Regions from separate parts of the Desulfosporosinus burensis genome, predicted to be linked through region 1. Evidence: riboswitches for the same ligand, from Rfam matches in the RefSeq annotation. Region 1 holds a riboswitch; each other region holds the start of a gene.
What was found. A riboswitch is a leader RNA that binds a small molecule or an ion and turns the genes downstream of it on or off. The one in region 1 is predicted to bind cobalamin.
Positions count from the first base shown of each region.

Region 2: linked by a shared signal. The riboswitch ahead of ACYQ3Q_RS15820 (AIR synthase family protein) and the one ahead of ACYQ3Q_RS26570 (hypothetical protein) in region 1 are both predicted to bind cobalamin.
Region 3: linked by a shared signal. The riboswitch ahead of cobT (nicotinate-nucleotide--dimethylbenzimidazole phosphoribosyltransferase) and the one ahead of ACYQ3Q_RS26570 (hypothetical protein) in region 1 are both predicted to bind cobalamin.

Region 1 covers NZ_BAAHYN010000023.1:20,785-24,062, forward strand. The annotation lists gene ACYQ3Q_RS26560 (FmdE family protein) at 264-794, shown strand; gene ACYQ3Q_RS26565 (class I SAM-dependent methyltransferase) at 799-1,620, shown strand; gene ACYQ3Q_RS26570 (hypothetical protein) at 1,736-2,155, opposite strand; cobalamin riboswitch at 2,559-2,739, opposite strand; gene ACYQ3Q_RS26575 (FRG domain-containing protein) at 2,937-3,278, opposite strand, start outside.
Region 2 covers NZ_BAAHYN010000008.1:205,641-208,918, reverse strand. The annotation lists gene ACYQ3Q_RS15830 (ABC transporter ATP-binding protein) at 1-563, opposite strand, end outside; gene ACYQ3Q_RS15825 (ECF transporter S component) at 634-1,149, opposite strand; gene ACYQ3Q_RS15820 (AIR synthase family protein) at 1,169-1,987, opposite strand; cobalamin riboswitch at 2,096-2,270, opposite strand; gene ACYQ3Q_RS15815 (IS4 family transposase) at 2,629-3,278, shown strand, end outside.
Region 3 covers NZ_BAAHYN010000006.1:270,531-273,808, reverse strand. The annotation lists gene ACYQ3Q_RS12895 (ParM/StbA family protein) at 1-685, opposite strand, end outside; cobalamin riboswitch at 882-1,058, shown strand; gene cobT (nicotinate-nucleotide--dimethylbenzimidazole phosphoribosyltransferase) at 1,163-2,242, shown strand; gene cobU (bifunctional adenosylcobinamide kinase/adenosylcobinamide-phosphate guanylyltransferase) at 2,345-3,001, shown strand; gene cobS (adenosylcobinamide-GDP ribazoletransferase) at 3,008-3,278, shown strand, end outside.

The sequences.
Region 1 (3,278 bases):
TGCTACTTCTACAAAAATTGAGGAATCCCTGCTTTATCTAACTTTTTGGACTGTATAAGTTTACTGGAACCATAAAGATTGGAGTTAATTTATTCATTTCGGGCATATATCTAGCAGGAATTCATGAAATATTGTAGAATAAAATACATAATCATAGCCCGCAGGACCATGAAGGTGTTGCCAAGACCATGGAGGTCTGACTTTTGATAGTCAGTTTTCTTTGGTCTTTTTTTGATTTTTTCTAAAAAAGGGGGATTAATTGTATGTGTAGAGAGAAAACAAGGTGGGAAAAAGCAGTGGAATTCCATGGGCACGAATGCCCAGGACTGGCGATTGGCTATAAAGCCTGTGAGGCCGCGATCAAAAAAATGGGCATTCGGTTTTCTTCGGATGAAGAAATTGTATGTGTCACCGAAAACGATGCCTGCGGAGTCGATGCCGTACAGGTAATTACGGGCTGTACTTTTGGGAAAGGGAACCTCTTGTATAAAGGCACAGGCAAAATGGCCTTCAGCTTTTATAACAGGTCAAATGGTGAAAGCCTGAGAATGATAATAAAACCAATAAACGAGGAAATGGATCGCCAGCAGCGCCAAGAATACCTTCTGAACTCACCTGCAGAAGAACTCTTTAATTTCTCCAAGCCGTCGTTTGAGTTGCCCGAAAAGGCAAGAATCTTTACAACCGTAATTTGTGAGAATTGTGGAGAAGGTACTCCAGAGCATAAGATTCGAATTAATGACGGCAAAAAAGTATGCCTAGACTGCTTCAAGGACTATTCAAGAGGGTGGTAAAGAGATGGATATACAACATTACACCCGTCTATGGAGCGAGGGAAAGGTTGCCAAGGCATTTGGGACCTCCTTTTGGGACAACCGGGCGGATGAGTTCAATAAATTAGTTTCTCAAGGCACTCCTGACGAACGAACTCGCAAAATCGTTGAATTTATGTCACATAATAATCTTCTCACCGAAAATAGCAGCGTCATGGACATAGGCTGCGGTCCAGGACGGTTTGCCGTTGAATTTGCCAAAAAATCAACTGACGTTACAGGCCTAGACATATCCGATAAAATGTTAGACTATGCGCAAAAAAATGCCGCAGCCGCGAACCTGACCAATGTCTCGTTTAAAAACTTAAATTGGGATGAAGTCAACCTTGAAGAATACGGTTGGAAAAAAAGGTTTGACTTGGTTGCCGCAATCAACAGCCCTGGAATTCATGATCAAATCACCCTCGAGAAGATGATCGATGCCAGCAAGGGATACTGCTTTTTATCCAATTTTGTGGATCGTTCCGACTCTGTTCAGGACATTATTCGTACGGAAATCCTCCAGCTTAAAGATCCAAAATTTTATATTAATACAATTTACAGCATTTTTAATATTCTTTGGCTAACTGGCTATTATCCCAATATTACCTATGTCGATACGGATCGAGAGCATGTCCGAACCATTGAAGAAGCTTGTCTTTACTATGGTACACTCTTTGAAACTAAGAACAACTCAGGTGATCAGAAACAGACGTTAATTAGAAACTATCTCGAACAGATCTCTCAAAAAGGATTTGTGAGAGAGAGAGTTCGGACGAAAACTGCTTGGATCTATTGGAAGGTCTAATCTGAGAAAGAATAGACCTTCCAATGAAGAAGGGGATGTAACGATACTTTAAGTTTCGGCGCATCCCCTACTTAAATGAGAGACTTTTTATACAACATCTAAACAATAGCGTTTTCTAGAATCTGAGTTTTTTTCTATTAAAACACTTTTCGCGTCTTTTTCTAAGTTGTCTAACCCAATTGCCATTGTCTTCATACATCTCACCCCCTAGTGTTCTAATCATGCGTGTACCATTCACCGTCTTTGCCTCAGGTACACCGTAAAAGGAATTGGTTAACTGAGTAAGTATAGTAATTACTCGATTTTTCCTCACGATGAGCACGACCTGATAGCCCTCTTGTGTAGGATCTGGGGCTAAGTAGTACTTAGTGCATCCTTTCATTTTGTTCAATATACAAGCTACCTCATTAGCCTCCTCAAAAGAAACCTCGTGTGCAGTTTGTAACCACTCCTCCATAAAACGGTTAACTGTGAGTGGGTCTAACCCGAGTCTGCAGATAACACCTTCTAAACTATGAACAGTGGCTGTAATCATGACAATTCGCTCCCATACACTCTGTATTTATACATATCTACGCTTTAGAAATACACCCCTCAAGTGACTTACACATCAACTAATCGATGCTCTTGTGGACTAACATATGGTAATATTCAATTGTACAACACTTGCCTGCGCTCTTCCTTTTTGTTAATTTTCTCCCAGCGTCTCACCAGTCAGGCCTCTTTCATGAGAAAATAAAGAAAACTTGGCTGGCGCCAAGCCTTAGCGCAGGCGGCCGCCTTAGTTGCACTTATGCTTACCCGAAATTTATACTTTCTGATAGTACAAAAAAACCCTCTACAGATACCTGTAAAGGGATATAGCTGACTTTGCTAGCCGGACAATATTCGCTGACTTCCCGGCATAATCGGCACCTCCCCTATCTTCCGTAGGTTCCTGTGTTGATCTATAACGAGCAGGTCTCCTGGCTTAAGTTCATCGCAGCCTTACGTCTTCCCGGTTGCCCAGTGACATTATATAAGGCCGCTCACTATCACAGTGGCGGGACCGCGTCAGATTGACTGACTTTCCTTTTCAATACTTCCCTGAGAAAGTATACTCGTTACGTACGTATTAAGTTTTTCATTTCGGGCTAGCAAATAAAAATGGGCTTGGTCAATTTCCAGACCTCTATTGACCTATTCCAAATTTCAGCACTTTCCCTAATCTGTTACTTCTACAAAAACTTAGGAATCCCTGCTTTATCTAGCTTATTTTTAGACTTACTTAGATTAATAGTTTCTAGTGAGTCATTTTCATGCTTTTGCTCTTCGTGTTAAGTAATTATCACGTTCATTCTATTTAGAGCCTTTAAAATGGTACTTCTTTCAGTGTTAGGTAGCGTCAGCTTTAATAAAACTACTTTGGCTTTGCTGACTCCACTAAAATTTTTCCTTACCCACTGCTCAATGTCCACTCCTGTTGGAGACTTTGTAAACAGACTGCACCGGTTTGCTAACCTGGAGTTATTATCAAATAAAGGCTTAATGCACTTAACAAATAAATCGTCTCCACTAGCGCTAGGGTTCTTCATTTTTAACTCGTTGTTTTTGACAGTGGCTACTCTTTGAGCAAAGGAATAGATAGCCCTTTTATCTTGTTGGTTATTGTCCTCGCA
Region 2 (3,278 bases), on a different contig from region 1:
TCTGATCGTCCTATCGGATCGAGTTCTGAAGTTGGTTCATCCAGCACCAAAATTTGAGGTTCCATCACGAGCACACCGGCAATCGCCAAGCGTTGTTTTTCTCCACCTGAGAGTTCTTCAGATAAACGTTGCTTATATCCTCTTAAGCGGACTTTTTCTAAGCTTTGATCGACCCTCAGATTAATCTCATCGAAGGGAACTAAAAAATTGCGAGGGCCAAATGCGGTGTCCTCCTCAACCGTTCGACCAATAATTTGGGTCTCTGGATCCTGTAGGACAAGCCCAAGAACTTTGGACATCGACTGAACTGCAGTTTTCCCTACATTTTTGCCTGCTATGCTCACCTGTCCTGTTAATTTTCCTTCCAGCAGCTGGGGAATTAGACCGTTTAGACATAAACTCAAGGTTGTTTTTCCCGCCCCTGTGGATCCCATTAAGACAATAAATTTTCCTTTTTCCACGGTCAAGCTTATGTTTTTCAAACTAAGTTCTTGGGCGTTCGGATAACAATAAGAAATATTATGGAGTTCGATAGCATTTTCAACGGGTTTTACGGTTTCCACGATTTCTACGGTTCTTACAGCTTCTGCAGCTTCTGCAGCATCTACAGTCTCCACGGTTTCACCTCATCACCTAAATGAGTCGACTTCCCTTAATTGCTTTGTAGGCTACTGCCGAAATAATCACGTTGAGAGCTGCCCCGACGACGAGAAAAGGCATCAAGCCCATTACCCCTCCCATACCCATCAACGGCAGCATGGCAAAAGATGATACAACCCCATTCAGGATAATTCCGACGATAACAGCCGGAATCAAACCGAGCTTTTCATTCACCCAGCGATAGGCCACAGCCCATAAGGCCATTTGTAAAGCAATATATAAATGGATCGGAATCGTCATAGGAAATCCGATCACCGCTGCCGTCAGCAAATGCCCAAAAGCAATGACAATCGCCCCCGTAAGTCCTCCAAAGGCCAGTGCAGCGAAAAATCCGGGTGCCGAATCCATACCGATAGTTCCGACCGGACTTGGGATCTTAATCAGTGATCCCACAGCACTTAAAGCAATAAAAATGGCCATAATCGATAGTCTTTTGACACTCCAAGCGGAGAGTTTTATGTCCTGTTGTTCTGTTTCTAAATTATTCATAAACAATTCCTCCTTAAATTTAGTACAATGTACCGATTTTCGTTAAAGGTAATAAAGGAAACTTTGATGAAAGGACATGATCAAACGTCCTTGATGATGTAGATGATGTAGATGATAGAGATGTCGGAAATGATAGTGGTGTTAGTGATGATTGTGATAATAAAGCGGAAGAAGAAAATATAAGACAGGTCGAAGGTCCAGCAGATTTATCCAAGTCGAGAGGACAAGTTGAATCAACGTGCAATCGCTTGTTTATCGTGGAGGCAAGTAGTTCGGCTTCCAAACGTATCCCTCTTGACCCTACAGAAATGATGTCATGAATACTTGAGATCTCTAAGAGGAACTGCAGAGCTTTGACTTGGACAATTTCTGGATCCTCTGGATTATTGAGCTCTGATCCAACTTTAGGCAAGCCTAAACAATAGACGTCATCTCCTGATTGGGCTGTTCCAATACGCAACTTGTTTTTCTCAGCCACCCCGATCACACTAATTCCGAGACCGGTTTGCTGAGTCGTCATGTTTTTTTCTGTGCTGATCGCCATGGGTAGAGTTTCTAATCCTGCAGCTTCTAGTTCATCGTTCACCCCCTTTATTATTTCATCTCCTGTCGGGTACGGCTCATTAGAAATCGCCACCGTCATTAATTTTGGCACAGCCCCTGTGGAAAGGACTTCTAACAAAGCGACTCTTGTCGTTAACCTTCCTGTAATAGACCAGGGAACCTGATATGTATCTAATTCCTTCATACCAATGGCACCACAGGAATCACAGGAAGCCACTAAATATTGTGCCTTGTTTAACGAAACAACCTCAACATCTCGACCCTGGTATCCCAATCGTTTCACCCCATTCTCTAAAAAGTCAAATAAAAAAGTTCATAGTCAATTTTCTTCTCAACTCAAGGTTGGAAAGAAGATTGACCATGAACTTTACCTTAATCCATGTTCTTAAATACGTTACAGGCAGGTCTCCTGACTCAGAATCATCAACGTTATACGCCTTCCCGGTTTCCCAGTGGCAATGCATAAGTCTCCTCTTTACAGTGGTGGGTCCGTCCGGGATTTTCACCCAGTTCCCTATTCTCCCTCATTCAAGGGCACCAGTAACAAACGAATATTTAGTTATCTGTATTTTAATGCAAGATGCCTAAGATTACAAGATTAAATTCTAGCTTTTTTTTAGTTTTTGCTCGATTACATATTCATTATTAGATCTGTAATCGTCAAAGATTTAATAACGCGCTTCTTAGGCTTTGTAATGGCAGATGCTTAGAGAAATACTTTGGTTAATATTTTGAATCAGTAGCGTTGCATAAAGCTTTTACGCAAAAGTCAAATTCTATGTTACAAAGAAAACCAACGGAAAATGGCGTAAACTGCAGATATCCCTGATTATTCCTGTCAAAACCATAAAAAAAGCCTTATAATTAGAGTTAGGGTAGTTCTTGCCCAAATCTCTAATCATAAGGAGATAAAAAATGCAAGGCAAGAATACTACAAAATCCACATTTATGCAACTGTTTCAACCGGTTTTTTCTAAAAATATTTGGACTAAAATTCATCAAGAAGTTCCAGACCTTGATAAGCGAGTCCAAAAACTTAAAACAAACCAACTCGCGTTACTTATCAGTAATGCTCAACTCCAAGAATTTAAAGCTTTACGAAAAATCAGTGCCAGTGTTCAAAGTAATGACTTCAGTCGTACCATTGGCTTAGAAAGCATTAGTCATAGTCAAATTTCACGAAGACTTAGAACTCTTCCTGTTAGAGTCTCGGAAATGCTTTTTAAAAACCTATTAAACGAAGTAGCTCAGAAAAAAGGGTTCGGACTGATCCAGCAACGCCTTGGAAACCTGTTCATGATTGATGCATCTACGATAAGCTTGTGCCTTTCTAAGTATCCTTGGGCTGTGTTTAGAAAAACCAAGGCCGGAATCAAAATGCATCTGCGACTAAGTTTCGACGGAATGGCTGTCCCTGACGCAGTGATTATTACTCCGGCAAAGACGGCAGACAAGAAGAAACTGGATGAACTGATTGTCAAAGATACTGACGCCCTTAATATTTTTGACCGGGGTTACGTGGATTACAAACTATTTGATGACTACTGTGAAAAGGGTATTCGATT
Region 3 (3,278 bases), on a different contig from region 1:
ACGAATTGGGTGGATCAAGCATTACGCCATCATAAAAAGTGGCAATATCTGTCGTGCGAAAGCCCGGATCGATGACCACCACATACCCGCTAAATAACTTGGCGCTCGTCGGCATCCCATATTCATTAAGAGTTTCCTTAATAAAGACTCCATAACTCTGGGGAAGCACTCGAGAGCGCAAGATGTTCAGTTGCCGTGTCAACCCTTTCATGGGACCTGAATGAAAGGTTACCGAAAAAGACCCCTTTAATTCCGCTTCATACTTGTCCTTTAAACTAGCATAATACTTAACGGGCACGCCAGTTCCAAGATAAATATTCGCTTTAGGAGTTTTTTGGGCTAGGGCTAAAGCCACTACCAGTAATGCTGTTGCTTCTTCATCCGAAGATTTGTCTTCATCCCAGCAATAATGAGCTTCGTTCGGATTCAGGCTTTCAGCCAAACTTCCCATGAAGTAATGCCGTTCCACACCCGTCGAATTATTCTTGACCAAAACATCCAAAGTAGAAATCTGAGTTTCTAAGTCAGATCCTTTACTAATCAGGGAATTACCTAAGGTTGAGAAAATCCGCTCATTCCCTTTACAAATTACAGCTGGAAATAATACTTTTGCATCTCCAGTATCCAGTTTAATCGCTCCAAATCCCGGATCTGCTCCGGCCACAAGAATATCACTATCTAACACACGTGTTCCTCCTCGATTACAATCAATTATGGACAAACTAATAACTACACCTACACCTACACCTGCTACTGCTATATCTATCATTATATACGAAGCTAACACGCTTGTAAAAATGGGTTATTAAAATTCTTCTAAATATTTAAATAGTGACCAACACTATACTTGAGATTAGAAAAAGGTTGTGGTATGCTAAAAGAAAAATTACTTGAATTTAGGTGCCCTTTGGGGAGAATAGGGAAGTTCGGTTCAAAACCGACGCGGACCCACCACTGTATTCGATGAGCTTTGTTGACCACTGGCACTTTGCTGGGAAGGTGACAAATTAAAGCGATGATTCGATAGCCAGGAGACCTGCCTAAATCTTTAAGTCTTTCCACATCGTGGAGAGCGGCGGTGATGACGGTAAAGTCCCGACCACAGATTTATTTGTGGTCGGGATTTTCTATTTTTCAACAACTATATTGAGGAGGAGTTTTAATGAAAAATTTGTCAGAAGCACAACTCTATGCCCAACTCGAAGCTCTAACTGCGAACATCTCAGAACTTGACGAGGATTCCATGGCTAAGGTCCAAGCACGCTTGGACATCCTGACCAAACCACAAGGCAGTCTTGGACAATTAGAGCATATAGCCAAGCAACTTGGAGGTATCCAACGAACCTCTAATCCTCAGATCAATAAGAAAGCAGTCCTCTTGATGGCTGGAGATCATGGCATCGCAGCTGAAGGAGTTAGTGCCTTTCCCCAAGAAGTTACCCCTCAAATGGTGTATAATATCATAAGTGGTGGCGCAGCCATCAATGTACTGGCTCGCCAAGCCAATGCCGAGGTTTTTTGTACGGATGTTGGGGTTGCCTTCCCCTTAGAAGGAAACCTTATTCACAAACGGGTTGCTAATGGAACCCAGAACATGACCAAGGGCCCGGCAATGACCCGTCACGAAGCACTGCAAGCTCTACTGGTCGGTGCTGAAGTTGCAGCAGAAAAGATCGGTGCAGGATATAACCTCTTTGCTACAGGTGACCTCGGAATTGGCAATACTACCCCTAGCTCTGCAATCGTTGCCCTCTTTACCAATTCCCCCCTTGAGGACGTTGTCGGACGAGGAACTGGAATTGATGATGCTGGCTTAATTAAGAAACGCCAGGCCATTCAAACGGCCTTTGACGTCAATCAACCTAATGCAGACGACGCTCTAGATGTTCTAAGCAAAGTAGGCGGTTTAGAAATTGCGGCGATTGCTGGTTCAATCCTTCAAGCGGCAGCTAGCCGTGTTCCGATTGTCATTGACGGGTTTATCTCGACGGCCGGAGCACTCATCGCTTCAAAAATTGCCCCAAAATGTACGGCCTTCATGATTCCCTCCCACGGTTCAGTCGAACCTGGTCACCGTAAGGCCTTAGCAAGCCTAGGCCTTGATCCGGTAATTAACCTAAATATGAGACTTGGAGAAGGAACGGGAGCGGTCCTAGCCTTTCACTTAGTCGAAGCTGCACTTCATATTCTTAAGGAAATGGCAACTTTCGGCGATGCTGGAGTCAGCGAAAAGTCAAGCTAGAGAATCAAAAATCAAACACTATTCAAAGTCAGAAAAGACGAGTCAAAGCCTCTACTTAAGTAAATCAATCTTAATAAATATTCATGGGAGTCGATGAATGCCATGTCTCAATTCACTTTAGTAACAGGCGGTGCACGGAGCGGAAAGAGTAGCTTTGCAGAACTTCTGGCCGCTTCGGTAAATCGTCCTGTAACGTACATTGCCACCGCCCAAATCTGGGACGAAGAAATGGCCCATCGTGTTAAAAAACACCAAAACCAGCGCCCGGCAACTTGGCAACTCATTGAGGAACCTCTAAAGATTCGAGAAACACTTTGCCAACTCAAAGACTATGACGGAGTCATTCTGCTTGATTGTGTCACGCTCTGGCTTACTAATCTTCTCTTAACTCAACAAACTGGACATGCAGAACAAACAGAACGAGCTGACCATTCTGATCACGAAGGAGTAGAATCCACCCTAGGCTCCTCTAAACAGGATAAGATGTACCCCGACCTCGAACCACAAATCCTAACTATGGTTCAAGAGGTTGCCCAACTTGCCCAAGAGATTAAACCTCAAGTCCTCTTTGTCACCAACGAAGTCGGCCAGGGCATTGTCCCTGAGAACCCTTTAGCTCGGGCATACCGTGATTTAGCTGGACGTAGCAATCAAATACTTGCCCGCTGTGCTGATCATGTCTATCTTGTTGTAGCAGGTTACCCCTTGGAACTTAAACACTCTGGCGGGCAGCTTCTTGCTTCCCTGCACAAGGAGTGATCTGAGATGCGCGGATTCCTCATAGCACTTACCTTTTTTACCCGAATTCCTTTACCGATCCCTAAGAATGTTACTTCAGAAGAATTCCTGCGCAGTTATCGATATTATCCGTTCGTAGGACTAGTCTTAGGTCTTATCCTCTGGCTGCTGGCGAAAGTCATGATGCCCTATTATCCCCCTTTAGTTCTCGGGGCTCTCATCTTAGTTGCGGAGTTAGTGCTCACCGGAGGAATCCATCTTGACGGATTCATGGATAGCATGGATGGTTTATTATCCG